Regions from separate parts of the Streptomyces sp. NPDC051740 genome, predicted to be linked through region 1. Evidence: riboswitches for the same ligand, from Rfam matches in the RefSeq annotation. Region 1 holds a riboswitch; each other region holds the start of a gene.
What was found. Region 1 has a riboswitch for cyclic di-AMP ahead of ACIA6T_RS19775 (C40 family peptidase). Riboswitches for the same ligand answer to the same signal wherever they lie in the genome.
Positions count from the first base shown of each region.

Region 2: another riboswitch for cyclic di-AMP. It lies ahead of ACIA6T_RS27990 (transglycosylase family protein); the one in region 1 lies ahead of ACIA6T_RS19775 (C40 family peptidase).
Region 3: another riboswitch for cyclic di-AMP. It lies ahead of ACIA6T_RS12060 (M23 family metallopeptidase); the one in region 1 lies ahead of ACIA6T_RS19775 (C40 family peptidase).
Region 4: another riboswitch for cyclic di-AMP. It lies ahead of ACIA6T_RS01610 (NlpC/P60 family protein); the one in region 1 lies ahead of ACIA6T_RS19775 (C40 family peptidase).

Region 1 is NZ_JBITCL010000011.1:50,665-58,227, forward strand. Features, by position in the region: gene bioD (dethiobiotin synthase) at 1-690, opposite strand, end outside; gene ACIA6T_RS19745 (adenosylmethionine--8-amino-7-oxononanoate transaminase) at 692-1,972, opposite strand; gene bioB (biotin synthase BioB) at 1,965-3,116, opposite strand; gene ACIA6T_RS19755 (8-amino-7-oxononanoate synthase) at 3,264-4,391, shown strand; gene ACIA6T_RS19760 (DUF397 domain-containing protein) at 4,445-4,669, opposite strand; gene ACIA6T_RS19765 (helix-turn-helix domain-containing protein) at 4,679-5,539, opposite strand; gene ACIA6T_RS19770 (ATP-binding protein) at 5,752-6,213, shown strand; gene ACIA6T_RS19775 (C40 family peptidase) at 6,253-6,726, opposite strand; cyclic di-AMP (ydaO/yuaA leader) riboswitch at 6,730-6,932, opposite strand; gene ACIA6T_RS19780 (hypothetical protein) at 7,253-7,561, opposite strand.
Region 2 is NZ_JBITCL010000020.1:92,373-99,935, forward strand. Features, by position in the region: gene ACIA6T_RS27975 (nucleoside triphosphate pyrophosphohydrolase) at 1-496, shown strand, start outside; gene ACIA6T_RS27980 (cytochrome P450) at 768-2,030, shown strand; gene ACIA6T_RS27985 (transglycosylase family protein) at 2,234-3,253, shown strand; cyclic di-AMP (ydaO/yuaA leader) riboswitch at 3,459-3,627, shown strand; gene ACIA6T_RS27990 (transglycosylase family protein) at 3,631-4,353, shown strand; gene eno (phosphopyruvate hydratase) at 4,586-5,875, shown strand; gene ACIA6T_RS28000 (septum formation initiator family protein) at 6,041-6,517, shown strand; gene ACIA6T_RS28005 (DUF501 domain-containing protein) at 6,548-7,081, shown strand; gene ACIA6T_RS28010 (exopolyphosphatase) at 7,078-7,563, shown strand, end outside.
Region 3 is NZ_JBITCL010000005.1:445,205-452,767, forward strand. Features, by position in the region: gene ACIA6T_RS12010 (hypothetical protein) at 1-173, opposite strand, end outside; gene ACIA6T_RS12015 (hypothetical protein) at 276-521, opposite strand; gene ACIA6T_RS12020 (DUF3040 domain-containing protein) at 894-1,166, opposite strand; partial or broken gene ACIA6T_RS12025 (sensor histidine kinase) at 1,588-1,713, shown strand; gene ACIA6T_RS12030 (RNA-guided endonuclease InsQ/TnpB family protein) at 1,803-2,615, shown strand; gene ACIA6T_RS12035 (hypothetical protein) at 2,643-2,891, opposite strand; gene ACIA6T_RS12040 (zinc ribbon domain-containing protein) at 2,818-3,183, shown strand; partial or broken gene ACIA6T_RS12045 (LuxR C-terminal-related transcriptional regulator) at 3,105-3,347, shown strand; gene ACIA6T_RS12050 (dihydrofolate reductase family protein) at 3,392-4,525, shown strand; tRNA gene ACIA6T_RS12055 (tRNA-Met) at 4,589-4,662, shown strand; cyclic di-AMP (ydaO/yuaA leader) riboswitch at 4,992-5,149, shown strand; gene ACIA6T_RS12060 (M23 family metallopeptidase) at 5,162-6,181, shown strand; gene ACIA6T_RS12065 (PrsW family intramembrane metalloprotease) at 6,273-7,563, opposite strand, start outside.
Region 4 is NZ_JBITCL010000001.1:319,261-326,823, reverse strand. Features, by position in the region: gene ACIA6T_RS01625 (esterase/lipase family protein) at 1-430, shown strand, start outside; gene ACIA6T_RS01620 (peptidoglycan DD-metalloendopeptidase family protein) at 785-2,239, shown strand; gene pcrA (DNA helicase PcrA) at 2,272-4,752, opposite strand; cyclic di-AMP (ydaO/yuaA leader) riboswitch at 4,993-5,164, shown strand; gene ACIA6T_RS01610 (NlpC/P60 family protein) at 5,172-6,353, shown strand; gene ACIA6T_RS01605 (hypothetical protein) at 6,579-6,932, opposite strand; gene ACIA6T_RS01600 (NlpC/P60 family protein) at 7,293-7,563, shown strand, end outside.

The sequences.
Region 1 (7,563 bases):
CTCCGCGTCCCAGGTCCCCTCGAGCCGGGGCGCCAGCCAGTGCGATGCCGAGGCCCGGAACCCGGCGGGCTCCAGCGTGCCCGCCCCGGCCGGTACGGCGCCCAGCAGCGGGGCACCGGTCACGTCCGGCAGGTCCAGCAGGTTGCACCGCGAGGCCAGGTCCGGCTCGGCGGGCCAGCTGCCGATCACCACACCCGCCAGGTCCAGCCCCCGCCCGCGCAGCTCACGGGCCGTCAGCTCCGTCACGTTCAGGGTGCCGAGCCCGGCCGACGCCACCACCAGCACCGGCGCGGCCAGCAGCGCCGCCGCGTCCGCCAGCGTCCCGCCGGCCGCGTCGAACCGTACGAGCAGCCCGCCCGCGCCCTCCACCAGCACCAGATCGTGCTCCGTGGCCAGCTTGGCGGCCCGCTCCGCGACCTCGTGCGGATGCACCGGCGCCCGGCCGGCCCGGCGGGCCGCCGTGGCAGGCGCCAGCGGATCCGGATACCGGGCCAGTTCGGCCGTCGTCACCGCACCGGCGAGCCGCGCGACCTCCTCGGCGTCCCCGGCCTCCTCCGGCCGCACACCCGTCTGCGCCGCCTTCAGCACCGCCACCGACCGGCCGGCCGCCAGCGCCGTCGCGGCGAGGGCGGCCGTCACCACCGTCTTGCCGACCTCGGTGCCCGTGCCCGTGATCACCATCACCGACATGTCATCCCTCCTCCGCCGCCGCGCACACCGCGCGGGCGATGCGCGCCACGTCCGCGTCACCCGTGACGTACGGCGGCATGGTGTAGATCAGATCGCGGAACGGCCGCAGCCACACACCCTCGCGCACCGCGGCCTCCGTGGCCGTCCGCAGGTCGACGGCGTGATCGAGCTGGACCACCCCGATGGCGCCGAGCACCCGCACGTCCCGCACCCCGGGCAACCCGGCCGCCGGGGCCAGCCCTTCCCGCAGGCCCGCCTCGATCCGCTTGACCTCCGCCCGCCAGTCCTGGCCGAGCAGCAGCCCGACGGAGGCGCAGGCCACGGCCGCCGCCAGCGGATTGCCCATGAACGTCGGCCCGTGCGCCAGCACCGGCACCTCACCGCGCGAGATGCCCTCGGCCACCCGCGCGGTGCACAGCGTCGCCGCCATGGTCAGATAACCACCGGTCAGCGCCTTGCCCACACACATCACATCCGGCGTCACCGCCGCGTGCTCCGCCGCGAACAGGGCGCCCGTGCGCCCGAACCCGGTCGCGATCTCGTCGAACACCAGCAGCACGCCGTGCGCGTCGCACGCCTCGCGCAGCACCCGCAGATACGCGGGGGAGTGGAACCGCATCCCGCCCGCGCCCTGCACCACCGGCTCCACGATCACCGCGGCCAGCTCGCCGGCGTGCCGTTCGACCGCCGACCGCAGGTGTTCCGCGTATTCCTCCTCGTACCCGGCCGGCGGCGCGTCCGCGAAGACCTGGCGCGGCAGCGCGCCGGACCACAGCTCGTGCATCCCGCCCTCGGGGTCGCACACCGACATCGGCTGCCAGGTGTCGCCGTGGTAGCCGCCCCGCCAGGTCAGCAGCCGCCGCTTCTCCGGCCGGCCCAGCGAACGCCAGTACTGCAGACACATCTTCACCGCGACCTCGACCGACACCGACCCGGAGTCGGCGAGGAACACATGCTCCAGACCGTCCGGCGACATGTCGACAAGAAGCTTCGCCAGCCGCACGGCGGGCTCGTGGGTGAGCCCGCCGAACATCACATGGCTCATCCGCTCCAACTGCCCGCGCGCGGCCTCGTTGAGCACCGGGTGGTTGTAGCCGTGGATCGCCGACCACCAGGACGACATCCCGTCGACCAGTTCGCCCGAGCCGTCGGCGAGCCTCAGCCGCACCCCGCTCGCCGACTCCACGACGAGCGGTTCCTGACGGCCCGGCATGGGCCCGTACGGGTGCCAGACATGCCGCCGGTCGAGCTCCAGCAGCTCGGCGACGGACCGCTCAGGCATTGGGCGCGAGGTCCGTTCCGGCTCCCCGGCGGCGCACGGCGACCAGGTCCGTACGGGGCTCCTCGGGCGCACTCCCACAGGGGCCCGCGGCCGCCGGACCGCACGCGCCGCCGCCCTCGTGGGAGCCGCAGCCGCCCCCCGCGCGGTGCTCGGGCAGCGTCACCTCGCCGGTGCCCTCCACCTCGAACCCGGCGTCCGCGATCATCTCCAGGTCCGCCTTGCCGGCCTGGCCCTCGCTGGTGAGGTAGTCGCCGAGGAAGATGGAGTTGGCCAGGTGCAGCGCGAGCGGCTGCATCGTGCGCAGGTGCACCTCACGGCCGCCGGCGATCCGCACCTCGACGTCCGGGCAGACGAACCGCGTCATCGCCAGGATGCGCAGGCACCGCTGCGGGGTGAGGTTCCACTCCTTGGCGAGCGGCGTCCCCTCGAACGGGATCAGGAAGTTGACCGGCACCGAGTCCGGGTCCAGCTCCCGCAGCGAGAGGACCACGTCGACCAGGTCCTCGTCGGACTCGCCCATGCCGGCGATCAGACCCGAGCAGGCCGACAGTCCCGCCGCGTGCGCCTTCCGCACCGTGTCCACCCGGTCGGCGTACGTGTGGGTGGTCGTGATGTCCCCGTACGTCGACTCGGACGTGTTGAGGTTGTGGTTGTAGGCGTCCGCGCCCGCCTCGCGCAGCCGCTCCGCCTGGCCGTCGGAGAGCAGACCGAGACAGGCGCACACCTCGACGCCCTCGTTCTGCTCCTTGATGGCCTTGATGGTGTCGGAGACCCGGTCCACGTCACGGTCGGTGGGACCCCGGCCGCTGGCCACCAGGCACACCCGTTTGGCGCCGCCCGCGAGACCGGCGGCCGCCGCCTGCGACGCCTGGTCCGGCTTGAGCCAGGTGTACTTCAGGATGTCGGCCCTGGAGCCGAGCCGCTGGGAACAGTAGGAGCAGTCCTCCGGGCACAGGCCGGACTTGAGGTTGACGAGATAGTTGAGTTTCACCCGTCGGCCGAACCAGTGCCGCCGCACCTTCCCGGCCGCGGCCACCACATCGAGCAGGTCGTCGTCGGAGGTGGCCAGCACGGCCAGAGCTTCCTCGCGGGTCGGCGTCTCACGCCGAAGCCCCTTGTCCACCAGCGTGTTCAGCAGGTTCATGAGAGCCGATCCTGTCCTACCCGACCCGCCCGGGCCAAGGAGGGTTCGTACAACAGGGGCACTTCGAGGTGTGGGTATCGCCACACAGTGGCCCGTCCGGCCTCCCGCTAGTGTCTGTGCACTGCCTACAAAAACCCCGGAGGACCCATGGCGTTCGGCTGGATCGACGAGCAGGCGGAACTGCGCCGCCGGGCCGGACTCGTACGCACCCTGCGTCCCCGGGCCGCCGACACGCCGCTGCTCGATCTGGCGAGCAACGACTACCTGGGCCTGGCCCGGCATCCGGAGGTCACCGAGGGTGCCGCGCGGGCCGCGCGGACCTGGGGCGGCGGGTCGACCGGTTCCCGGCTCGTCACCGGCACCACCGGGCTCCACACCGAACTGGAACGCGAACTGGCCGCCTTCTGCGGCTTCGAGGCGGCCCTGGTCTTCTCCTCCGGCTACGCGGCCAACCTCGCCGCCGTCACCGTGCTGGCCCCGCACGGCTCCAGGATCGTCTCCGACGCGGGCAACCACGCCTCGCTGATCGACGGCTGCCGGCTCGCCCGCGGTACCACGCAGGTCGTGGCGCACTCCGATCCCGACGCCGTGCGCAAGGCGCTGGACGGGCACGACGGGCCCGCGGTCGCGGTGTCCGACACGGTGTTCTCGGTGGACGGCGACGCCGCTCCGCTCACCGGGCTCGCCGAGGCGTGCCGGGAGCACGGCGCGGGTCTGGTGCTCGACGACGCGCACGGTCTCGGTGTGCTCGGCGACGGCGGACGCGGGGCCCCGCACACGGCGGGACTGGCGGGCGCCGACGACGTCGTCGTGACGGTGACGCTGTCCAAGTCGCTCGGCAGTCAGGGCGGAGCGGTGCTCGGCCCGGCCCGGGTGATCGAACACCTGGTCAACGCGGCCCGGACGTTCATCTTCGACACGGGACTCGCCCCCGCCGCGGCGGGGGCGGCCCTGGCGGCCCTGCGGCTGCTGCGCCGTGAGCCGGGGCGCGCGGCACGGGCGGGCGAGGTGGCGCGGGAACTGCACTCCCGGCTGACGGCCGCGGGTCTGGAAGCGGTGCGTCCGGACGCCGCGGTCGTCTCCGTGCGCGCCCCTTCCCCGGAGCAGGCCGTGCGATGGGCGGCCGACTGCCGGGCGGCCGGTCTGTCCGTGGGCTGCTTCCGTCCTCCTTCCGTGCCCGACGGTGTCTCACGGCTCAGACTGACCGCCCGCGCGGACCTGTCCGGGGCGGAGATCGAACGCGCTGTACGGGTGATCGGCGAGACGCGGCCATGAGTCGGCGGGACACGGCCGTGCGTCGCCCGACGACGGACCGACCGGCCGGGTCGTCAGCCGACCGCGGTCACGAACTCCGTCCAGCTGACGGGGGAGAAGAGCAGCACGGGCCCGTCCGGGGCCTTGGAGTCGCGCACGGCGAGCAGTCCGGCCAGGGGGCCGGCGGCCGGCCGGGCCGTCTCCACGCAGTTGTTCGCCCCCGTGCTGTAGCTGCTGCGCAGCCACCTCACATCGCGCAGTGCGAGGTCGGAAGGGATGGTCCGAGGCGGTACGGGCATCGTGCCTCCTTACACGCCGGCGGCTGTGCCGGCGATGAAATCCAACGAGTCCTCGGGTGAAAGGGCGTGGATCGAGAGGGCGTCGAAGGCCTCCGAGTACACCCGGAGGTCTTCTTTCCGCTCCAGGTGGAGGCTACTCGTCAAGTGGTCGAGAACCACCACGTCCAGATCAGAAGTGCGCGAAAATGAAAAGATTACGAAAGGACCGGTCATGCCGATGTGCGCGCCGGCGCTGAACGGCAGGACCTGCAACCGCACCTGGGGCAGCCGGGCCGCCTCGACCAGCCGGTTGAGCTGGCGGGTCATCACACCGGGACCGCCGACCTCCCGGCGCAGCACCGCCTCGTCCAGGACCGCGCTGAGCTCCAGCGGCGGCGTCGCCCGCAGCACGTCCTGCCGGGCCAGCCGCACCTCCACCAGCGTGTCCAGCCGCTCCTCCGGCGCGTCCTCCAGGGCCGCCTCCGTCACGGCGCGCGCGTACTCCGGTGTCTGCAGCAGCCCCGGGATCACCGTGGTCTCCAGGGTGCGCATCGCGCTCGCCTGCGACTCCAGGCTGATGAAGTCCCGGTAGGTCGGCGGCAGTACGCCCCGGTAGGCGTGCCACCAGTGGTGCCGTCCGTCGCCGTCACCGGAGCCCGACAGCACCAGCAGCAGCTCCCGCAGCTGCGGGTCGGCCACGCCGTAGACGTCGAGCAGTAACCGCACGTCGGCCGGTTTCACCCCGCTCGTACCCGTCTCGATCCGGCTCACCTTCGACTGGTGCCAGCCCGCGAGGCGGGCCGCCTCACCGCTGGTGAGTCCCGCCGAGGTGCGCAGCGCGCGCAGTTCGGCGCCCAGTTTCCGGCGGCGCACCGCGGGACCGTGCTGCATGGACTTCTCCTTACTCCTTCCGGGTCGCCCGGATACGGTCTCCCGTCGCAGAGTTCACCGTTTTGAGCGACAGATATATGCACATCTTGGTGGATCGCCGTCCTGCGCCGTGCGGGGATGGCAGTCTGGCGACGAAGCACCAGTGCGGGACCGTACTCGAACCATCCGCTCCGTGTCGGACTGCGGTCCCGTGGGAAAGGGGCGACGTCGCCATGGCAGACCATCTGGAAGCATCCGTCACTCTGCCGAGCGATCCCGCCTCGGTCTCGGCCGCCCGTGCCCATGTGGTGGGCGCGCTGGAGGAATGGGGCATGCCGGCGGACGCGGAACTGTGCGACACCGTCCGGCTGATCGTCTCCGAACTCGCCACCAACGCGGTGCAGCACACGTTCGGGCAGTCGCCCACGTTCACCGTGGACGTCGTCCTGGTCCGTGACGAGCGGGTGCACATCGGTGTCACGGACAGCCACCCGCGGTTCCCCAAGCGGCTGCCCGCGGCGGTCCAGCAGGACAACGGCCGCGGGCTGGTCATCATCCGCTGGCTGACCGCGGAGTGTGGCGGCAGGCTCAGAATCCGCCCCACGCGCGAGGGTGGCAAGACCGTTTCGGTCGAACTCCCGTGGGCCGTCCGGGCCGCCGAGGCGGTCACGGCGGCGGGACAGCAGGAGCAGTAACCGGGCGGCGGTGCCCCGGGGCACCGCCGCCCGCCGCGGTCACCTCACCCGGCCGTACGAGACGCTGCGGGTCCAGATCTTCTGCAGGCGCACCACGTCCCCGGTCTTCGGGGCGTGCCAGATCTTGCCCTTACCCGCGTAGATGCCGACGTGGTAGACGTAGCCGCCCGAATGGAAGAACACCAGGTCTCCCGCCCTGCGGTTCCCGGCGGAGATGTGGCGCGTCTTGTTGTACTGCTGGGCGGCGGTGCGCGGCAGCTTCTTGCCCGCCTTCTTGAACGAGTACAGCGTCAGACCCGAGCAGTCGAACCTGTACGGTCCCGTGGCGCCCCACTTGTAGGGCGAGCCCTTCTTGGAGGCGGCGATGTTCAGCGCCTTGGTGGCCAGGCCCGCGGCGGCCGCCTCCGAGGCGGCGCCGGGGACCACGATCGAGCCGCCCACGGCGGCCAGGGTGAGGGCCGAGGCCGTGCCGGCCCGGGCGATGAGAGACGGGACACGATTGAGCGCAGTCATGCGCAACCCTTCGTCAGCCGCCTGTGAAGGATGACCTGTCGGATTCGGGCTGGCGAAGTGGCCCGGCCGCACATGTGCGGCTTCACCCCAAGGACTGCTCGGAACTGACGTCCCGGCGGCCCGTCGTGCCTGGGTCCTCCACTCCTGCCGATCCACTCCTGTCGACCGGTCATCCGGGCGGCGGCAGGACTCGGCGTCCGCCCGGATCGCCCCGCCGCGGCGGCGGGGTCTTGTCGTCAGTCAGGGATCTTGGCTCATGGCGCGATCGAAATCCCAACGGAACGTGGGGTTTGTGTTGTTACTCACCAATCACCCGTTCGGGTGGACGCCTCCGTGTTCGGGTCCTCGCCGAGGGCCGGGGGAGTCGCGGACCAGGGGTGGAGAGCACCGTTCCGTCCGTGCGGTACGCGCGCTGCGCAACTTCGGGCGCCCGAAAACAGCAGGTTCGTCTACGCCGGACGGGGGTACGCCGTTTGGTCCGTTTCAACCCCGGCCGGAGCGTACCGCCGGCCGGGGTCCGCGGGGGTCAACTGCCGGGGGCCGGCGGCAGTGTGACCCTGGCCGTGCGCCGTTCGCCGTCCAGCACGCGCAGGGCCCGGGCCAGCGTGCCGGAGTGCAGTTCGCTCTCGCCGCGCCGGTGCATCAGGGTCAGTGCGTCGCGCAGCGCGACGGCTTTGCCGACCAGCGCCTGAGCCGCGCGCAGTCCGCGGTAGGTGTCACCGCCCAGGGCCGGGTTGACCCGGCCGAGCAGGTCGACGGCCTCGAGGTAACGGTCGATCAACTCGGCCTCCGCGCGGGTCAGCGCGGGCAGCGGCGGCAGCTCCGGTGGCAGCATCC
Region 2 (7,563 bases), on a different contig from region 1:
CGAGGCCATCGAGGAGGGCGACCGGGACGAGTTGCGCGAGGAGCTGGGGGACGTGCTGCTCCAGGTCGTCTTCCACGCGCGGATAGCGGAGGAGGACCCGGACGCCCCCTTCTCGGTCGACGACGTGGCCGGCGGGATCGTCGCCAAGCTCATCCACCGTCACCCGCACGTCTTCGGTGACGAGACGGCCGAGACCCCCGAGGACGTGAAGGAACACTGGCTGCGCACGAAGGCGATCGAGAAGCGGCGCGAGTCCGTGACCGACGGCATCCCCCTCGGCCAGCCCGCCCTCGCCCTCACCGCGAAGCTGGCGTCCCGCGTCCGCACCGCCGGCCTCTCCGTCCCCCTTCCCGCGGGCGAGGGCATCGGCTACGAACTGCTCGGCCTGGCGGTTCGGGCGGAGGCGGAGGGGGTGGATCCGGAGGCGGCGTTGCGGGCGGCCGCGCGGGTGTATCGCGACGCGATCCGCTTCGCGGAGGGGCAGGGGGAGGGCTGAGCCGGGGGCGAGTGCGGGGTGCAGGGTCCGGGGCAGGAGTTCTTCGCCCCCGCCGCCCCTTCCCTCCCCCACTCTCGGCTTCGCTCGAGCGGGGGACCCCCATCGTCCCTGGGGGCGCTGCCCCCAGACCCCCCTTGCGCAGTTCCCCGCGCCCCCAAAGGGGCGCGGGGAACTGCGCGAGCAACCCCGACGCACCCGCGCCCGCCGGACGACCCCAGTCACCCGAGTTCTGCCGCGCCGCGCTCCCTGTCCCGCCCGTTAGGGTCGCCGCATGCATGACCAGCCCACCACTCCCGAACTCTTCACCTGGGAGTTCGCCGCCGATCCCTACCCCGCCTACGCCTGGCTGCGTGAGCATGAGCCCGTGCGCAGGACCCGGTTGCCCAGTGGGGTGGAGGCCTGGCTGGTCACGCGGTACGCCGATGCCAAGCAGACGCTCGCCGACAACCGGCTGTCCAAGAACCCCGCGCACCACGACGAGCCCGCGCACGCCAAGGGCAGGACCGGTATCCCCGGGGAGCGCCAGGCGGAGCTGATGACGCATCTGCTGAACATCGACCCGCCGGACCACACCCGGCTGCGCCGGCTGGTCAGCAAGGCGTTCACCCCGCGCCGGGTCGCCGAGTTCGCGCCCCGGGTGCAGGAGCTCACCGACGGGCTCATCGACCGGTTCGCGGACAGCGGCTCCGCCGACCTCATCCACGAGTTCGCCTTCCCCCTCCCCATCCACGCCATCTGCGACCTGCTCGGTGTCCCGCGCGAGGACCAGGACGACTTCCGGGACTGGGCGGGCATGATGATCCGTCACGGCGGAGGACCGCGCGGCGGGGTCGCCCGGTCCGTGAAGAAGATGCGCGGCTACCTCGCCGAGCTGATCCACCGCAAGCGCGAGGCGCTCCCCGCCGAACCCGCCCCCGGCGAGGACCTCATCTCCGGCCTCATCCGCGCCTCCGACCACGGTGAGCACCTCACCGAGAACGAGGCCGCCGCCATGGCGTTCATCCTGCTGTTCGCCGGCTTCGAGACCACCGTCAACCTCATCGGCAACGGCACCTACGCCCTGCTCACCCACCCCGACCAGCGTGAGCGCCTGCAGGGGGCCCTCGCCGCCGGGGAGCGCGGGCTGCTGGAGACCGGTGTCGAGGAGCTCCTGCGGTACGACGGTCCCGTGGAACTCGCCACCTGGCGGTTCGCCACCGAGCCGGTCACCATCGGCGGGCAGCGCATCGCGGCCGGCGACCCCGTCCTCGTCGTACTCGCCGCCGCGGACCGGGACCCGGAGCGGTTCGCCGACCCGGACGTGCTCGACCTCGGCCGGCGCGACAACCAGCATCTGGGATACGGCCACGGCATCCACTACTGCCTGGGCGCCCCGCTGGCCCGCCTGGAGGGCCAGATCGCGCTCGCCACCCTGCTGACGCGCCTGCCGGACCTGCGGCTCGCGGCGGAACCGGCCGAACTCCGCTGGCGGGGCGGGCTCATCATGCGCGGACTGCGTACGCTCCCGGTGGAGTTCACCCCTCCGCGGAAGTGACGGACCGGGCCGCCGTCCGCTGTGCCCCCGAGCGGACCGGCGCAAACATGACACGCGCTCAACTCTGTGATCTTCACGTGATCTGCGCGGCATGAACTTGTGACAAGTGATCGTCTGCGGATACGTTCACCCATCAAGTGCGGTGCATCGGTTCGGTTTCCGTTCGCCGCGCCGGTCATTGCTGTCTTGCGAAAGGTCTCCGCATGCTCTCCGGGAACGGTCGGCACCGCCGCCCCCGCCAGGCTCCGGCTCTCCTCGTCGCGGCCGGGGTGACCGGCTCCGCCATCGCGATCCCGCTCCTCGGGGCCGGCAGCGCCAGCGCGGCCGACGGCGCGACCTGGGACCGGGTCGCCGAGTGCGAGTCCGGCGGCTCGTGGAGCCAGAACACCGGCAACGGCTACTACGGCGGCCTGCAGTTGACCCAGGACGACTGGGAGAGCTACGGCGGACTGGACTACGCGACCAGCCCCGACCAGGCCAGCCGCGGCCAGCAGATAGCCGTGGCCGAGAGAATCCTCGCCGACCAGGGGGTCGGCGCGTGGCGCACCTGCGGACTGACGGCGGGCCTGAACCAGGACTCGACGTCGGCCGACATCGACACGGGCGTGGCGGGGGACTCGACCTCGGACACGTCCGGCTCCTCCAACTCCTCCAACTCCTCCGCATCATCCGATTCTTCGGACTCCGGTGATTCGTCCGCTTCGCCCTCCCCGTCGGCCTCGTCCGACGCGGAAGGGCCGGAGGACGGCGAGGGTGCGGCCGGTGAATCGGCCAAGTCCGACGAGGCGAGCGGCTCGGACACGGATTCGGACACCGGCTCCGGCGACGGATCCGGCACCTCCCCCTCCGCCTCGGCCACCCCCAAGAGTGACGAGTCGGACAAGTCGGGGCAGACCACCGGTTCTTCCGAAGTCACCGACACCGAGGACACCGGCACGGGCCGCCACCGCGGCGTCACCGCCGAGGAGGGTGTGGTGGAGGACCGTACGTCGGAATCGTCCGGCCGGCATGCCTCGCGCGGCACCGACGCCTCGCGCGATGCCGCCGACGGCTCGTACACCGTGCGCACCGGCGACAGCCTCTCGTCCATCGCCGACTCCCTTGAGCTGGGCGGCGGATGGCGGTCGCTCTACGCCGAGAACGAGCAGGTCGTCGGTGCCGACCCGGACCTCATCCTGCCGGGTCAGGAGCTCGAGGTCGGGGTCGGACCGGACGAGAAGTGACGCCCGAAAGGGACTGGACGCGGCGGCAGTTGGCGTCATGATTCGCGACGAATGTCCGGTTTAAAGACTGTGAGAGATAGGTCTCAGAGGCCCTGATCGTCTTTGAAATTCCGCGGATCGCGTGTCTACGGTCGTGACCGCTCGCCACCGCGGGCCCCGGCTGCCGCCACGCCGAATCCTGCCAGTGGCAGCACGGGAACAGTCGTCGCGTCATGCGCCGTAGGCAGGAGCGGGGGACCCAAGGTAAGCGCCCCTTCCGGTGGTTGACACCGGAGAGGGCTTGGGGTGAAGCCGCGTCCCGCAAGGGGCGCGGCCGGGCAACTCAACCGGCCCGAACCCGACAGCTCACCTCGCAGGCGTCGGTGAGGGGATCCACCATGCTGTTTTCCGGCAAGGGCAAGCACCGTCGTCCGTCCAAGGCCACCCGCGCGATCGCCGTCGCCGGTGTCGCCTCCGCCGCCGTCGCCGCCCCGCTGATGGCGTCCGGCAGCGCCTCCGCCGCCACCGCCTCCGAGTGGGACACCGTCGCCCAGTGCGAGTCCGGCGGCAACTGGTCCATCAACACCGGCAACGGTTACTACGGCGGCCTGCAGTTCTCCGCCTCCACCTGGGCCGCGTACGGCGGCACGCAGTACGCCTCCACCGCCGACCGGGCCAGCAAGGCGCAGCAGATCGAGATCGCCGAGAAGGTCCTCGCGGGCCAGGGCAAGGGCGCCTGGCCGGTCTGCGGCACGGGCCTGTCCAACGCCGCCTACACCGGCTCCTCCTCGAACGGCTCCGGCTCCTCGCAGAGCACCGGTTCCACCGGGACCCGTGAGACCGAGCAGAAGGCCTCCCGCTCCACCGAGCGCCCGGCCGCCGAGCAGAAGACCGAGAAGCAGGTCGAGCGGAAGGCCGAGGAGAAGACCGTCACCACCCCGACCGGCAAGAAGGTCGAGAAGGGCGACGGCGAGTACAAGGTCCTCAAGGGCGACACCCTCAGCTCCATCGCCACCGAGCACGACGTCGAGGGCGGCTGGGCCGAGCTGTTCGAGCTGAACGACGACATCGTCGACGACGCCGACCTCATCTACCCGGGCCAGCAGCTGCACCTCAAGTAAGCGGCTGCCCCCTGCTCCCCGCCCCGGCGCGTCTTCCCCCGTACGCGCCGGGGCGGGGTTTTTGCGGCCGGGTTTCCGGAAACGGCTTTGTTCCATTCGGAAACAATTTACTCTCGGTTCTGTCCACGGGACGGGCGGCCGGATGGCCGATCGCCCGGAGCCGGTTAGGCTCGGACTCGCAAGACCCTCCGGGGTCCTGCCCACCCGCGTCACATCCAAGAAGGAGATGCTCGTGCCGTCCATCGACGTCGTCGTAGCCCGGGAAATCCTGGACTCCCGAGGCAACCCCACGGTCGAGGTCGAGGTCGGCCTCGACGACGGCAGCACGGGTCGTGCCGCCGTCCCGTCCGGCGCCTCCACCGGCGCCTTCGAGGCCATCGAACTCCGTGACGGCGATGCCAACCGTTACCTGGGCAAGGGTGTCGAGAAGGCCGTCCTGGCCGTCATCGAGCAGATCGGCCCGGAACTCGTCGGCTACGACGCCACCGAGCAGCGCCTGATCGACCAGGCGATGTTCGACCTGGACGCCACCGACAACAAGGGCTCCCTCGGCGCCAACGCCATCCTCGGCGTCTCGCTCGCCGTCGCCCACGCCGCCTCCGAGGCCTCCGACCTCCCGCTCTTCCGCTACCTGGGCGGCCCCAACGCGCACCTGCTGCCGGTGCCGATGATGAACATCCTGAACGGCGGCTCGCACGCCGACTCCAACGTGGACATCCAGGAGTTCATGATCGCCCCGATCGGCGCGGAGTCCTTCTCCGAGGCCCTGCGCTGGGGCACCGAGGTCTACCACACCCTGAAGAAGGTCCTGAAGAGCAAGGGCCTGGCCACCGGCCTCGGCGACGAGGGCGGCTTCGCCCCGAACCTCGGCTCCAACCGCGAGGCCCTCGACCTCATCCTCGAGGCGATCAAGGAGGCCGGCTACACCCCCGGCGAGCAGATCGCCCTCGCGCTCGACGTCGCCGCGTCCGAGTTCTACAAGGACGGCTCCTACACCTTCGAGGGCAAGGAGCGCTCCGCCGCCGAGATGACCGAGTACTACGCCGAGCTCGTCGAGGCGTACCCGCTGGTCTCCATCGAGGACCCGCTGTTCGAGGACGACTGGGAGGGCTGGAAGACCATCACCGCCAAGCTCGGTGACAAGGTCCAGCTCGTCGGCGACGACCTGTTCGTCACCAACCCCGAGCGCCTCGCCCGCGGCATCGAGGAGGGCGCCGCCAACGCCCTGCTGGTCAAGGTCAACCAGATCGGCTCGCTGACCGAGACCCTGGACGCCGTCGAGCTGGCCCAGCGCAACGGCTTCAAGTGCATGATGTCCCACCGCTCCGGCGAGACCGAGGACGTCACCATCGCCGACCTGGCCGTCGCCACCAACTGCGGCCAGATCAAGACCGGCGCCCCGGCCCGCTCCGAGCGCGTCGCCAAGTACAACCAGCTGCTGCGCATCGAGGAGATCCTCGACGACGCCGCGGTGTACGCCGGCCGCAGCGCGTTCCCGCGGTTTCGCTCTGCGAACCAGTAGGCACAGCGCTCTGCGGACCAGTAGGCACAGCGCTCTGCGGACCAGTAGGCACAGCAAGGGCTGACCCGCCCCGTAAGAGGCGGCGTCGTACGTACGTCCCCGTACCCGGTCCCGTACCGTGTGCGGGGACGTACGCGCGTATGACGGTGAACGAGAGGCGGGAACATGGCGGTCAAGGACCGGGACCGTTTCTCCACCGCGACCAGGATCCGGCTGATCGGTGAGCAGACCGCGGCCCGGGTCTACCGCTCGCAGACCAAGCGCCAGGCCCGCCGCTCCCGGCTGACCGGCCGGGCCGCGCTGCTCGCCCTGGTGGTCTGCTCCCTGATCGTCGCCCTCGCCTATCCCATGCGGCAGTACGTCTCCCAGCGCGCGGACATCGCCGACCTCCAGCAGGAGCAGGACGAGGCCCGCCGGCGGGTCGAACGGCTGCGCGACATGAAGGCCCGCTGGCAGGACGACGCGTACGCCGAGCAGGAGATCCGCAGGCGGCTGCATTACGTCCTGCCCGGCGAGACCGGCTACGTCGTCATCGACCCGGGTACGGCGAAGCAGTCCCGTACGGATCTCGAAGCCGCCGACCGCCCCTGGTACGCGAACGTCTGGGACGGCGTCGACAAGGCCGACGCCGCCGCCCAGTGACCCCTTATCGAGAGCCGCAGAAAGACACGTATGGACACGCCCCCGCCCACGACCCCCCGCACCGAGCCCACCGACGCGGACGTCGAGGCCTTCAAGCAGCAGCTCGGGCGGCCCCCGCGCGGGCTGCGCGCCATCGCGCACCGCTGCCCCTGCGGACAGCCGGACGTCGTGGAGACCGCGCCGAGGCTGCCCGACGGCACCCCCTTCCCGACGCTCTACTACCTCACCTGCCCGAAGGCGAACTCCGCGATCGGGACGCTGGAGGCGAACGGCGTGATGAAGGAGATGACGGAACGGCTGGCCACCGACCCGGAGTTGGCGGCCGCGTACCGCGCGGCGCACGAGGACTACGTCCGGCGCCGCGACGAGATCGAGGAGCTCGAGAACTTCCCCAGCGCGGGCGGCATGCCCGACCGGGTGAAGTGCTTGCACGTGCTGGTCGCCCACTCGCTGGCCGCGGGCCCCGGCGTCAACCCGCTGGGCGACGAGGCGCTGGCGATGCTGCCCCAGTGGTGGCGCAAGGGCGCCTGCGTGACGCTGCCCGCGAAGGAGGACGGCCAGTGACCCGGGTCGCCGCCATCGACTGCGGTACGAACTCCATCCGGCTGCTGGTGGCCGACGCCGACCCGGAGACCGGTGAACTCACCGATCTGGACCGCCGTATGACGATCGTACGGCTCGGCCAGGGCGTCGACCGTACGGGCCGGCTGGCGCCCGAGGCGCTGGAGCGGACGTTCGCCGCCTGCCGCGAGTACGCGGAGATCATCAAGGAGCACGGCGCGGAGCACCTGCGCTTCGTCGCCACCTCCGCCTCCCGCGACGCCGAGAACCGCGACGAGTTCGTGCGCGGGGTGGTGGACATCCTGGGCGTGGAGCCCGAGGTCATCACCGGTGACCAGGAGGCCGAGTTCTCCTTCACCGGGGCCACCAAGGAGCTGACGGGCCGGACCGATCTGCACCGCCCCTTCCTGGTCGTGGACATCGGCGGCGGCTCGACCGAGTTCGTCGTGGGCGACGACCACGTGCGCGCCGCCCGCTCCGTGGAC
Region 3 (7,563 bases), on a different contig from region 1:
GGCGACCCGTCCTCGCGTTGCCCGGCGGCGATGAGCCAGGGCAGGTCCTCGTCGGTCCAGACGGCTCCGCGCCAGCGTTGGACCTTGACTTTGAAAAGCACCTCATCATCGATCGAGCGGATCCGTTCATGTCCGGCCTCGTCGTCGGCGAAGTGTTCCCGGGCCTTGGCCAAGATCGGATGATCCAGTTCATCGAGCGGTTCCCGGGCTGACGGAAGCGGTAATCCCAAGTCCTCGCGGAGCGTGCGGAGGGTGGGTCGAGTGGGCCGCACGCATCAGTCGTCCTCGCCCGTTCCGCCGAGTTCCCTGATCCGCTCCGGTGACAGTCCGGTGAGCAGCGAGACGCTCGATTCCACGGTTCCGTCAAGCTTGCGCATCTTCTCCAGCATGCTGGCCCGAACCTCCTCACGGCGGATCTCCAGGTAGGTGCGGACGGCCTCCGCGACCAGGTCCTTCTTCGTCATCCCCAGAAAGTGGGCGCCGTCCGCGATCAGCTCGTCTATGGCCGCATCGACTTTCAACGGTGCCGTCGTCCGGGCTGTCCGACTCCGGGCTTCCTCTGTGATCTTCATGCTCACACCTTTCCTCTAGTACCAAAAGGTACTCCTATTCTTCTCTACTCGCGCCCGATCGGTGACAGAGAAGCGGGGGAGGGAGACCTGCGGCTACGCGTCGACGAACTGAGGTTCTTGGGTACCCGCAGGGGGTTGCTGCGTGAGCGGGCGACCGGGCACAGGCTGCCTGGAGCCGGGCCAGGCGGCAGCCCGCGCGTGCTCGACTAGGTATGACTCGACCGGGTACGAGCGGACAGCATTGGAAGATGCGGCATCACCCAGCAAGCCTTGATCTGCTGTGCGGCGCTCGAACCGGCTTCGGCCGGCTCGGGCGCCGCGTCATTTCACGGGACGCTCGTCCCGGTTCGGGTCGAGGAGCTGCACGGCGATCCCGGTGAGGACCAGGCCCGCCGCGATGAGGAGGCCGTCGGGGACGACGATGCCCGCGGCGAGCATGGTCACCCCGATGGCCAGCGCGCACCAGGCGCTCGTGCGCCGGTACTCGCGGGGGCGGGCCGGGCGGCCTTCGGAGAGTGAGCGGACGAAACGGGGGTCCTCGTGTTCGAGACGGGCCGCGAGGTCGACCAGGCGCTCGTCGTCGGACTGGGGCACGGCTCCTCCTTCCCAGGGGGCGGCCGCCCGGTGACACCGCCGGCGGCCATCGCTCCGTGACGCCGGGGGCGTAAGAGGGTGAACCGTCGGCCTGCCGCGAACTCGGCCCGGTACAAGGGAGTTTGCCCTTGTACCGACGTCGTCACCCGTCCGGTACGGCAGACTCCAGCGTCGCCCACCGACACCACCCGCGGCCATCCGTCGCGGGCCCCATCCGCCCTGGGCGCCACCGCGTACGCGGACCGCCCGGCCGGCCCTGGTCCCCGGGAAAAATGGGGGCTGTCGCCGATGGCGCGGGGACCGCGCGGCGCACACGCTGAGAGGGACGGCCCGCGCCGCGCCCCCGGTACGCGGGCCGTCGGCTCCCCGCACCGGGAGCCCGTGGCGAGCGGCCGACGGCGAGGAGGCGGTACGGGGTGCCCTGTTCTGGCGGATCTCCCTGCTGAACGCCGTCGTGCTCATCGTGGCCACGGCCCTGTTGCTGGGACCCGTCACGGTGTCCACGCCGGTCCCGCTCACCGAGACCGCGGTCCTCACGGTGGGGCTGGGGGAGCGGGGGCGGGGGTGGATCACTCGTTCGGGTGGGCCGGGCGGGATTCAAAGAGGGGAGCGAACATCGGAGCTACGTTTGGCGGCATGTCGCGTTTCCGGATGTACCCGACGGGCGAGCAGGAGCAGCGGATGCTGCTGCACTGCGCGCACGCGCGGTACGTGTGGAATCTGGCGGTCGAGCAGCACGCGTGCTGGCGGCCAGGCCGGAAGTCCGCGCCCGGGTTCGCGGAGCAGTGCCGCCAGCTGACCGAGGCCCGGCGGGACAATGACTGGCTGGCTGCGGGGAATGCGGATGTGCAGCAGCAGGCGTTGCAGGACTTCGCCAGGGCCAGGACCGCCCGGTTCGCCTCCGGGTTCGGTGAGCCGACCTGGCGCAGGAAGCATGTGCATGAGGGCTTCCGGGTGATCGGCACCGACCGGGTTCCGGTGTGTCATCCGGACGGTTCGCCGAAGCTGAACGCCAAGGGCGGGCAGGTGATGGGCCGGTCGGTGGTGGTGCGGAGGCTGAACCGGCGGTGGGCGCGGGTGAAGGTGCCCGGCTGTGGCTGGGTCCGCTTCCGCCTCACCCGCGCGGAGCTGCCGGTGGCGAAGACGTTCCGGGGCACCTTCCGCAACGGCCGGTGGCACATCGCCTTCGCCGTTATCCCCGGCCCCATCGACGCGCCCGGCACGGGGGAGGTCGTCGGGATCAACCGGGGTGTGAAGGTCACCGCTGCCCTGTCCGACGGCCGGAAGCTGAACTGCCCCCAGCTCACGGTCAGGGAACGGGCGCAGGTCCGCAAGCACCAGCGCCGTGCGGCCCGCGCCCCCCAAGGGCGGCGACCGCAAGCGGGCCGAGTACGCGAAGGTGGCCGGGCTGAAGGCGCGGGAGGTGGACCGGCGCAAGGACTGGTGTGAGAAGACCAGCACCATGCTCGCCCGCACCTATCGCCTGATCCGGTTCGAGAAACTGAACATCACGACCATGACCCGCTCGGCGAAGGGAACCGTCGAGCAGCCCGGTACGCGGGTGCGGCAGAAGGCGGGGCTGAACCGGGGCATCCTGGCCCAGGGCTGGGGTCTGCTGCGCCGCCGTACCGGTGAGAAGGCCCCCGGGCGGGTGGAGGACGTCCCCGCCCCGTACACGTCGTTGCGGTGCAGTGCCTGCGGCTGGATCGAGAAGGACTCGCGCAAGAGCCAAGCCGAGTTCGTCTGCGTGTCCTGCGGGTTCACCTGCAACGCGGATGAGAACGCTGCAGTGGACGTCGCGGCAGGACAGGGCGGGATCCCCCGCCCCCGGCGTGCAGCCGGTGCCGGAGGGGTGACAGCGGCCACCAGCCGCTCGAGCACCCGTGAACCCCAACCCGTCCGGGTTGGAATCCCCCTTTATCAAGAGGGGGAGGATGTCAAAACTACCTTGATCTGGTGCGGGAGGGCCGTCCCCTGCCGGTCAAGGCGATCACCGACCGCGAGGAGGAGATCCTGAAACTGGTCGCCGAGGGCCACACCTCGCAGCAGATCGCCGGTCTCCTCGTCATCAGCCCCAAGACCGTGGAGCGGCACCCCGCCAACCTGCTGGCCAAACTCGGCCTGAGGGACCGCCTGGAACTCACCCGGTACGCCATCCGCGTGGGGCTGATCGAGCCCTGACCGGCAGACTGGACCCCCACACCTGCCCCACCCGGAGTACGCCGATGCCGCACCCGTACGTCCTGCTGTCCGCCGCCGTCTCCCTCGACGGCTACCTGGACGACACCGGCCCCGAGCGGCTGCTGCTGTCCGGCCCGGCCGACTTCGACCGGGTCGACGAGGTACGGGCGTCCGTGGACGCCATCCTGGTCGGCGCCGGCACGATCCGCGCCGACAACCCCCGGCTGCTGGTCAACTCGCCCGAGCGGCGCGCCGCCCGCCTCGCCGACGGCCGGGCCGAGTACCCGCTCAAGGTCACCGTCAGCGGCTCCGGCGAGCTGGACCCGGCGGCCCGGTTCTGGCACACCGGCGGCGAGAAGGTCCTCTACACGACCGACGAGGGCGCCGAGCGCGCCCACGCCCTCGGTCTCGCCGCCGACGTCGTCCCGCTCGGCGCCGAGCTCGACTGGCGGCGGCTGCTGGAGCACCTGCACGCCGAGCGCGGGGTGCGGCGGCTCATGGTCGAGGGCGGCGGCACGGTCCACACGCAGCTCCTCACCGAGGGGCTGGCCGACGAGCTCCAGTTGGTCCTCGCCCCGCTGTTCGTCGGCGACCCCGAGGCCCCGCGCCTCTTCGGTCCCGGCTCCTACCAGGGCGGCCGGCTGCGGATGGTCGAGACCCGCCAGGTCGGCGACGTCGTCCTGACGCGCTACGAGCCCACCGCCCCCGGCACCGGCCCGCTGCCCTCCGCCGCCGACCACCACTGGCTGGCCCTCGCCTGTGAGCTGGCCGCCGAGTGCCCGCCCTCGGAGACGGCGTTCAGCGTGGGCGCGGTCGTGGTGGCCGCCGACGGTACGGAGCTGGCGCGCGGTCACTCCCGGGAGGGCGCCGACCCGGTGGTGCACGCGGAGGAGGCCGCGCTCGCCAAGACCGACCCCACGGACCCCCGGCTCGTCACCGCCACCGTGTACTCCAGCCTGGAGCCCTGCGCCCGCCGCGCGTCCCGCCCTGCGCCCTGTGCCCGGCTGGTCCTGGACGCGGGAGTGCGGAGGGTGGTCACGGCCTGGCGCGAGCCGGACACGTTCGTGGCGGACGCCGACGGCAGCGGCGTGCTGGCGGCCGGGGGCGCCACCGTCGTCGTCCTGCCGGAGCACGCGGACCGTGCCAAGGCACCCAACGGCCATCTGCTCGGCCGCTGAGACCGGGCCGCCGGTAACGGGTGTGCGCCGTGTCCCGCGGATGGCGTACACTGGTTTCAACGACGCGGGGTGGAGCAGCTCGGTAGCTCGCTGGGCTCATAACCCAGAGGTCGCAGGTTCAAATCCTGTCCCCGCTACTGAAGGCCGAGGGCCGGAATCCAAAGGATTCCGGCCCTCGGTGTTTTCCGTTTCCCGCCCGTCGCGGCCCGCTCCCGCCCGCTCCCCGTTCTCACTCGTTGTGAGCAACCCACCCCGCAGCGCATAACAACTGACGCACGGTCAGAAACCGCCCGTCACCCAAGACGGCCTGAGGTGCGGTCAACTCGCCCGTTTTTGGCCGCTCATGGCGCTTAAGTCCCCCCGGGGATCGTTAACGATCAAGAGGAACGGCTTGGAATACGACCCTCGCGTCTATTAACGTTCGATAACGCAGCGCGGTCGTCCCAGCCGTCACAGAAGGCGGCTCCGTGCGCACGCGCCGAATCCCGCAAGGGAACCGGGGAACCACCACCATGGGGTGAATCGCGTGGATACCGCCGTGGCGACACGGCTCGTATACGCGCGTAGGAGACCTTCCCGCTCCGAACCCGTCAGCTAACCCGGTAGGCGAAGACGGAAGGAAAGGAGCGCGCCCACGTGGCGTCCAACCCGCCTGCCCCCGAAGCCCCGTTCAAGCCGAGCGACACCGTCGCCTACGGCGCCGGCCACACCGACGAGGGCCCCTTCGAGGAGTGGAACCCCACCGCGGAGTCCCTTCGTCCCGTACGCGGCCGGCATCGCGTCTCCAAGCAGCGCGGCGGAGGACTCGCCCGCAGCTCCACCGTCCTGGGCGTCGGCGTCATAGCGGCCGTCGGCGCCGGCGGCATGGCCAGCGCCCAGACCGGCAAGCCGCCGGTCTCGATCTCCATGCCCGACCTCCCCAACGTGGGTTCCCTCATCTCCGACGAGGAAACCCCCGAGGGATCGTCCACCCCCCTCAGCACCCTCGCCATGACCGCCGCCGACACCGAGCAGGGCACCGCCGGCGCCGGTGAGGCGCTGCGCACCCGGATCATGGCCCAGGTCGAGCAGCAGCAGAGCCAGGCCGAGACCAAGGCCGCCGCCGAGGCCGTCGCCGCCGCCGAGAAGCAGGCCGCCGAGGCCGCGGCCAAGGCGGAGAAGGAGGCCGAGGCCAAGGCCGAGGCCGCCAAGAAGAAGGCGGAGGAGGAGGCCGCGAAGAAGGCCGAGGCCGAGCGCCTCGCCGAGCTGGCCAAGCAGTACGCGCTGCCGACCTCCTCGTACACCCTCTCCTCGACCTTCGGCCAGGCCGGCGCCTACTGGTCCTCCGGCTACCACACCGGCCTCGACTTCGCCGCCCCCACGGGCACGCTGATCAAGGCGGTCCACACCGGCACGATCACCTCCGCCGGCTGGGACGGCTCCTACGGCTACAAGACCGTGCTCACTCTCGACGACGGCACCGAGATCTGGTACGCTCACCAGTCCTCCATCAGCGTCAGCGTCGGCCAGAAGGTCAACACCGGCGATGTGATCGGCCGCGTCGGCTCCACCGGCAACTCCACCGGCGCCCACCTCCACCTGGAGGTCCACTCCGGCGGCTCCGGCTCGGGCATCGACCCGATGGCGTGGCTGCAGAGCAAGGGCCTCACCCCCTGAGCCCCGCCGCTTCCGAACCCCGGCAGTCCCGACGACGACCCCCCGATGTCAGGGCTGCCGGTCAGGTGTTCTCGGGGGCGGTGCGGGGCCGTCAGGACCGGCGGGCGTTCGGGTCGTGCGTGGTGTACGGGTACCCGTACGGCGGCTGTCCGTGCGGTGGATGCCCGTAGCCGCCGTACGCGCCGTACCAGCCGTACCCCGCCCACGGTGCCGTGGCGACCGGAACCCGGGGCGCGGTCGCGCGGGCCGCGTGCTCCAGGGCGGGCCGGGCCGCTGACCGCCGGTGCCACAGCTCCAGCAGCAGCTCGCGTTCCCGCGTGATGAAGTCCGTCCCCGCCCGCCCGAGCCGCCCCCGGTGCCGCAGGAACGCCAGCGACGTCGCGTACGCCTCGTACGCGGCGACCGACCGTGCCGCCGCCCTCCCGCCGTGGCGGCGCGCGTACCGCCGGGCGAGGCGCCGAGCCCGCATCGAGCCCAGTGCGAACGGCCCCGCCGCGTCGATCCACCCGGCGGCCACGTACGCGGGCAGCTCCGCCCGTACGGTCCGCAGCTCCCGCTGCCGCGTCCACACCGCCAGCCAGGTCAGCAGCCCGAACGCCGGCACCATGAACGCCGCGTACACCGCGAGGAAGCCGTACTGGCCGAGCGCCGAGGAGCCGTTCCACAGCGCGTGCACGCCCATCGCGAGGAGCAGCCCGCCGAGCGGCGGCAGCACGCGCCGGGCCCGCTGCCGGTCCGTGGACAGCGCGGCGATGCCGAAGCCGATCCCGGTGAGCACGGTGAACAGGGGATGCGCGAACGGCGACATCACGACGCGGACGAAGAAGGTCGCCGCGGTGACCGAGGCGATGCCGCTGTCGCCGGTGAGCTGGTCGGTGCCGAAGGCGGTGCCGAGGTAGAGGATGTTCTCGGTGAACGCGAAGCCGGTGGCGGTGACCCCGGCTATCACCACGCCGTCGAGGATCCCGGTGAAGTCGCGTCTGCGGAACAGGAACACCAGCAGGACGGCAGCGGCCTTCGCGGACTCCTCCACCACCGGCGCTATGACGGTCGAGCCGAGGGTGTCGGCGCCGGTCGGGTCGGCGGTCGCCGTCGCTATCCACCGGGTGGCGAAACTGTTCGCGACGATCGCCATCAGCGCCGCCGCGCAGGCACCCCAGGCGAAGGAGAACAGCAGGTTCCGCCAGGGTCCCGGCTCGACCCGGTCCAGCCACCGGAAGGCGGCGACGAGAAGCGGCACGGGCAGGACGGCGAGGCCGAGCCCGACCAGGAACCCCCGCGTCCCGGTCTGCTCGCGCACCAGCGCGAGGATGACAAGACCGGACAGGGCGAGCAGCGTGATCAGCGCGCCGTACCGCACCCAGGGCCGCTGCCACCAGTGC
Region 4 (7,563 bases), on a different contig from region 1:
GCACAGCCTCGGCGGGCTCATCGCGCGGTACTACGTGCAGCGGCTGGGCGGTGACACCCGCGTGCGGACGCTCGTCACGCTCGGCACCCCGCACTCCGGCACACGCGTCGCACCGCTGGCCAACGCGCACCCCATCGTGCGCCAGATGCGCCCCGGCTCACCGGTGCTCGAGGAGCTCACCCAGCCCGCGCCGGGCTGCCGTACGCGCTTCGTCGCCTTCTGGAGCGACCTCGACCACATCATGGACCCGCTGGAGTCGGCGTGCGTCGAGCACCCCGACCTGACGTCGGTGAACGTACGGGTGAGCGGCGTGGGCCATCTCGCCCTGCCCGTGCACCCGGCCGTGGCGACCCGCATACGGCAGGCCCTGGACACGGCGCACCCCGGAGAGCCGTCCACCGGCCGCCCGGAAGGCCTGACCGTGGCTTGACGGCGGGCCGCCCGGAAGGCCCGCCCGCGGCCCGAGCGCGACACGCCCGGCACCGGCGCCACGGGACAACCGGAACCGCGCGCCCCCCTCGACAGCGATCCGAACAACAACGGTCCGGGACGGCCCACTTATCGCCGCCGACCGCCCACCGCCTCGAACAAATCTCGAACAAAAAGCCAAGACCGCGCCCGTCGTCCGCCAAAAGGCAACCGATTGCCCGTTTCCTGCGCGCGCGAAACCTGCGGAAGATTGTCGTGCCCGCATACCGCCGGGTACAGTCGCCGCACTGCTCTGGCAGCCCCTGTTGTCGAGGCGAAAGAGAAGTTGGTGAACGACCGTCACCCGTCGGGGACCATGGACCCGGCTCCGGCTTCCGATGCCGCTTCGGCGCCCTATGCGTCGTACGACACCCAAGAAGCCCAGTACGGCGACTTCACCACGTACGGCGGCCACGACGCCACCGGTTATGCCGCCACCCACTTCGGCACGGGCGGCCACACCGCCGGGGGCTTCGTCACGGATCCCCTCTTCGGCCACCTCCCGGGCGGCGGCCAGGACACGGGCGCGTACGACACCACCGGGCACTGGCCCACGGACGGCCAGGACACCGGCCACTACGACATGTACGCGGCCCAGCACGTGTCCTCGTACGACACCGGCGGTTACGACACGACCGCCTGGACCACCGGCCACCACCCGATGACGGTGATCCCGCCGCAGGCGGCCTCGCCGGAGACCAGCGGTCAGTGGGACTCCGGCGAGTGGCTCCAGCCCGATCAGGCCGGGAACCCCGCCGACCGGACCCAGCAGTGGGACTGGGGCACGCAGACCTTCGACAGCGGTGTCTACGACGCCACGCAGTGGAACTCCGACGGCGGCGACACCGCCGCCCCGGCGCCCGCGTCCGACGCCTACGAGCCGCAGGCGGACTCCTTCGACCAGGAGCCCTACGAGGAGCCCACCGCCCAGGAGCCTGCCGACACCGGTGAGCTGCCCGTGGTGCACCTGCTCGAAGGGCAGGAGGAGACCGTCCCCGCCCCGTCTCCGCGCGCGGCCTCGCGCGCCGGGTCGCGTTCCCGCCGCCGTACGCCCGCCAAGCGCTCCGCGCTGCTGACGGTGGCCGTGCCCTCGGCGTGCGTGATGGGCGTCGCCGGTATCGCCGCGGCCTCGGTCGGCAACCTGACCGACGACGGCGGCCAGGAAACGACGACGACCGCGGCGGACGCCCAGCCGGTGAAACCGTCCGCCGCCAACATGAAGCTGGACACCCAGCTGGAGAGCCTCGCCGCCGGCGCCGACGACTTCGCCGACCGGGCCAGCCGGACCCAGGAGCGCATCGACCTCAAGGCGCAGCAGGCGGCCGAGCGCAGGGCGGCCGCCGAGGAGGCGGCCCGCAAGGAGCGGCTGCGGCCGAAGTTCGCGCTCCCGGTCGCGCAGCACGGACTCAGCGCCTACTACGGCCAGTCCGGCATCAACTGGATGTCCGTCCACACCGGCATCGACTTCCCCGTCCTGTACGGCGCGACGGTGATGGCCGCCACCGACGGCACGGTGCGCACGCAGTTCAACTCCGCCTACGGCAACATGATGATCGTGACGGCGAAGGACGGCACGGAGACGTGGTACTGCCACCTCTCCAGCTACCAGGTCGCCTCCGGTACGACCGTGAAGGCCGGCGACCCGATCGCCTTCTCCGGGGACTCCGGCAACTCGACCGGTCCGCACCTGCACTTCGAGGTCCGCCCCGGCGGCGGCTCGGCGATCGACCCGCTCGCCTGGTTCCGCAGCCACGGCCTCGACCCGTCGTAGGTCCGTCCCCCACGACGGGTCTCAGCGCCCGGCTACAGCTTCTCCACCGGCGCGTACCGCAGCAGCAGCCGCTTGGGCTTGGTGTCCCCGAAGTCGATCGTCGCCTCCGTGTTGGCACCCGTGCCCTTCACCGCGACCACGGTGCCGAGGCCGAACTGGTCGTGCGTGACCCGGTCCCCGATCGCCAGTGACACCACGGGCTTGTCCGCGGTCCGCCGGGTGGCGAAACCGGAACCGCCCGACGCCGACGAGCGCGAGCGGGACGACGACAGCGAGGCCGCCACCCCCGACACCGGACCGGAGGAGACGGGCGTGCTCGCCCCCGTCCGCTTCCACTCCAGGTGGGCGGCCGGGATCTCCTCCAGGAACCGCGAGGGCGGGTTGTAGGACGGCTGGCCCCACGCGCTGCGCAGCGTCGACCGGGTCAGGTACAGCCGCTCACGCGCGCGCGTGATGCCGACGTACGCCAGGCGCCGCTCCTCCTCCAGCTCCTTGGTCTCGCCGAGGGCGCGCATGTGCGGGAAGACGCCGTCCTCCATGCCGGTGAGGAAGACGACCGGAAACTCCAGGCCCTTGGCGGTGTGCAGGGTCATCAGCGTGATGACGCCGGAGCCGTCCTCGTCCTCGTCGGGGATCTGGTCGGAGTCGGCGACCAGGGCGACCTGCTCCAGGAAGTCGGACAGCGCGACCGACTCGCCCTCGCCGCGCTCCTGCTCGAACTCCAGGGCGACGGCCGCGAGTTCCTGGAGGTTCTCGATCCGGGTCTCGTCCTGCGGGTCGGTGGAGGCCTGCAGCTCCGCGAGGTAGCCCGTGCGTTCGAGGATCGCCTCCAGGACCGTCGCCGGGCCCGCCCCGGACTCCACGACCGTACGGAGGTCCTCCATCAGCGTGTTGAACCGCTTCACCGCGTTCGACGAGCGCGCGGCCATGCCGTACGCCTCGTCGACGCGCCTCAGCGCCTGCGGGAAGCTGATCTTCTCGCGCTGGGCGAGGGCGTCGATCATCGCCTCCGCGCGGTCGCCGATGCCCCGCTTGGGGACGTTGAGGATGCGGCGCAGCGGCACCGAGTCCTCGGGGTTGGCGAGCACCCGCAGGTAGGCCAGGACGTCCCGGACCTCCTTGCGCTCGTAGAAGCGGACACCGCCGACGACCTTGTAGGGCAGGCCGACGCGGATGAAGATCTCCTCGAAGACACGGGACTGGGCGTTGGTGCGGTAGAAGACGGCGACGTCGCCCGCCTTGGCCTCGCCCGCGTCGGTGAGGCGGTCTATCTCCTCGGCGACGAACTGGGCCTCGTCGTGCTCGGTGTCCGCGACGTACCCGGTGATCCGCGCGCCCGTGCCGGCGTTGGTCCACAGGTTCTTGGGGCGGCGCGACTCGTTGCGCTCGATGACGGCGTTGGCGGCGCTCAGGATGGTCTGCGTGGAGCGGTAGTTCTGCTCCAGCAGGATCGTGGTCGCGTCCGGGTAGTCCTCCTCGAACTGGAGGATGTTGCGGATCGTCGCGCCGCGGAAGGCGTAGATCGACTGGTCGGCGTCGCCCACCACGCACAGCTCGGCGGGCGGCACCTCGGGCTCGGACGGTGCGCCGGCGGGGTGCTCGGAGGTGCCGACGAGCTCGCGGACCAGCGCGTACTGGGCGTGGTTGGTGTCCTGGTACTCGTCGACCATGACGTGCCGGAAACGGCGGCGGTAGTGCTCGGCGACGTCCGGGAAGGCGCGGAGCAGGTTGACCGTCGTCATGATCAGGTCGTCGAAGTCGAGGGCGTTGGCCTCCCGCAGCCGCGACTGGTAGAGCGCGTAGGCCTGGGCGAGGGTCTTCTCGAAACCGTCGGCGGCCCGGGCGGCGAAGTCCTCCTCGTCGATCAGCTCGTTCTTCAGGTTGCTGATCTTGGCGCTGAAGGACTTCGGCGGGAAGCGCTTGGGGTCGAGCTCCAGGTCGCGGCAGACCAGGGCCATCAGACGCTTGGAGTCGGCGGCGTCGTAGATCGAGAACGACGACGTGAAGCCGAGCTTCTTGCTCTCGCGGCGCAGGATGCGCACGCACGCGCTGTGGAACGTCATGACCCACATGGCGCCCGCGCGCGGGCCGACGAGCTGCTCGACGCGCTCCTTCATCTCGCCCGCGGCCTTGTTGGTGAAGGTGATCGCGAGGATCTGGCCCGGATGGACGTGCCGCTCGGCCAACAGGTGGGCGATGCGGTGGGTGAGCACACGGGTCTTGCCGGAGCCGGCGCCGGCCACGATGAGCAGCGGGGAGCCGGAGTGCACGACGGCGGCGCGCTGGTTGTCGTTCAGCCCTTCCAGCAGCGCGGCGGCGTCGATCACCGGGCGCGGGGCGCCGTCGCGGTAGTAGGTGTCCCGGTCCGGCGGCACGTCGAACTTACCGCCGAACAGGTCGTCCGGGATCCGCTCCGGTACGTGCTCGTCCTCGGGCGGTGGCGGGGGCTCGCCCTCGGGGCCCCGCTGGGCCTGGAGGTCCGCCAGGAAGCTGTCGTCAAAGAGGCTGCTCATCGCTCTCCGAGTCTAGGCCGCCCCACCGACAACCAGGGGCCGCCCCGGGAACATCCCCGGAATCCGGCGCCCGGGACGGGACGCGCACCCTCCAGAACCACCGCCTCACCCTGAGTGACACCGCACACAAGGTCACGAAAATGTATCGGGCATATCACCCATCAACCTTCACAGGGGCCACACCAGTTGGCTACGGTGCGGGCGGGCCGCACGACCCCCACCGGCGAACCTCGCCGGGCCGCGCGGCCTCCGCCGAATCCGTCACTGCCCTCGCGGCAGCCGGAGCCGGGGACCCACCGAGACCATGGGGTGAATCGGCCCACTCCCTCGCGGAGCGGCCGTAGGGCAACCCTTCCGAACCACCCGCCCGAACCCGACAGCTAACCCGGTAGGCGGAGCTTTGGAAGGAGTCGCCTCCCTTGGCGTCGCACCGCAAGTCGCGCACCCCCGGCACGCGCGTGGCAGGCATACGAACCCCGGCCCTCGCCACGGCCGCCCTGACCTCCGTGGCCCTGCTGTCCCAGACGGCCACCGCCGCCCCCTCCGACGACGGCAGGCCGAGCCTGGAGGAGGTCGAGAAGAAGGTCGACGACCTCTACCGCCAGGCGGAGTCGGCGACCGAGAAGTACAACGCGGCCAAGGAGAAGACCGCGAAGCAGCGCAGGCAGGTGGACACGCTCCTCGACGACGTGGCCAAGCGCACCCAGGAGCTCAACGAGGCGCGGGCGGAGCTGGGTTCCTTCGCCGCCGCCCAGTACCGGACCGGCGCCGGCGTCCCCGACACCGCGGCCTTCCTGCTCGCGGACACCCCGCAGGACGTCTTCGACCAGCGCCAGGTGATGGACCGGATGACCGGCCGCCAGAAGGAAGCGGTCGACGACTACGTCACCCAGCAGTCCGAGACGATGAAGAAGCGCCAGGAGGCCACCGAGAGCCTTCAGACGCTCACCGAGACCCAGGGTGACCTGAAGACGGCCAAGGCCACCGTCCAGAAGAAGCTCACCGACGCGCGCGAGCTGATGTCGAAGCTGACCGCCGAGGAGAAGGCGCGGCTCGCGGCGATCGAGAAGAAGAAGCAGAAGGAGGCCGCCCGCAAGGCCGCCGAACTCGCCGAGCAGCAGAAGGCCCAGGAGGAGGCCCAGGAGGAGGCCGCCGCCCAGCAGGACAGCGGCACCTCGGACAGCGCCTCCGGGTCGGCCGGCTCGGCCACCACGCCGTCGACGTCGACGGACTCCTCGTACGCCACCAAGGCCGAGAAGGCCCTCGCCTTCGCCCGCGCGCAGATCGGCAAGCCGTACGTCTGGGGCGCCACCGGCCCCGGATCCTACGACTGCTCCGGCCTCACCCAGGCCGCCTGGAAGGCCGCCGGCGTCACCATTCCGCGCACCACCTACGACCAGGTGAACGCGGGCACGACGGTCCCCGTCTCCCAGGCCCAACCCGGTGACCTGGTCTTCTTCTACGACGACATCACCCACGTGGGCATCTACATCGGCAACGGGATGATGATCCACGCGCCGAAGCCCGGCACGTACGTCCGCGAGGAGTCGATCTACTACGACGGCGAGTCCTCGATCCACAGCGTGGTGCGCCCCGCCTGACCCGCCCAAAAGGGGCGGGGACGGTCCTCCGGCATCGTCCCCGCCTCCTCCCCCCTTCCGTGCCGGTCCGTGCCGCGGCACGCGGCGCCTGGCGCCCGCACTCCCCCCGCGAACGCCGACGGCGGTGACGCTGTCCGCGTCCACCGCCGCCGGCACCCCCTGGCTCGGGGCCCGGGGCGTGTTCTGTCGTGGGCCGCGGTCACGTCCGGGCCCGTGGAGCGGGGGTCAGGTCCACAGCACCGCGACGAAGACGTTCGTCACGGTCAGCAGCCCGACCAGACCGAACAGGCCCTTGTCCACCTTCTCGTCGTCCCGCTTCACGTACACCAGGCCGAGGATCACGATCAGCAGGGCCAGCTTCACGCCGATCTTGATGTTGTCGACGGAGTAGTCCTGGGCCTGGTTGAGGCCGACCAGGACCACACCGGTGACCAGCATCGTCAGCGCGCCGTGCAGCATCGCGGGGACGAACCGGGCGGTGCCCGCGCCCATCGCCTTCATCTGGGTGAGGAAGCCACCGAGGAGCGACGCGATGCCGATGATGTGCAGACCGACGAAGAGGTGGATGAGTACGTCCATGAGGCCGGAGCCTAGCCATAGCCGCCTCGTAGCACTCCGGCGCCCTCAACCGTCCCTCCTCCGCCATATCGGTCATCACCCTGAGTGAAGACGACGAAGCCGGAACAGGATTCCGGTCACTTACGGTCACCCGGCTGTCCGCTCACGCCACTTCCGCACAACCCGTTACCGGGGCCACGCGACCGGGCCTAGCGTCCTCCTCCAGGTGACCGGCTCTCCACCGCCGCCCGGTCCAGGGGCGGCGACCGGACACCACCGCCGAGAAGGTCCGGCGGCGGACGGCTCCCCTGTGCACCCCCGCCGCCGGACCACCGGACGGCAGTCCGCTCCGCGCGGTCGTCGGAAAGGACGGGAATCCAGGTGGCAGCGCACCGCAGGTCCCGACAGCGCGTCGCGGGCGGCACCGCGGCCCGCGCGGCCATCGCCCTCGCCCTCGCCGGCGCGGCCACCGCGACCGGCCTCGACGGGACGGGACACGCCGAACCGCAGCTGACACCGGGCCAGGTCAAGGCCGAGGTCGACAGGCTCTACCGGGAGGCGGAGACCACCACCGAGAAGTACAACGGCGTCAAGGAGAAGGCCGAGTCGGCCCAGCGGCGGCTGCGCGACCTGCAGGACGAGGCGGCCCGCA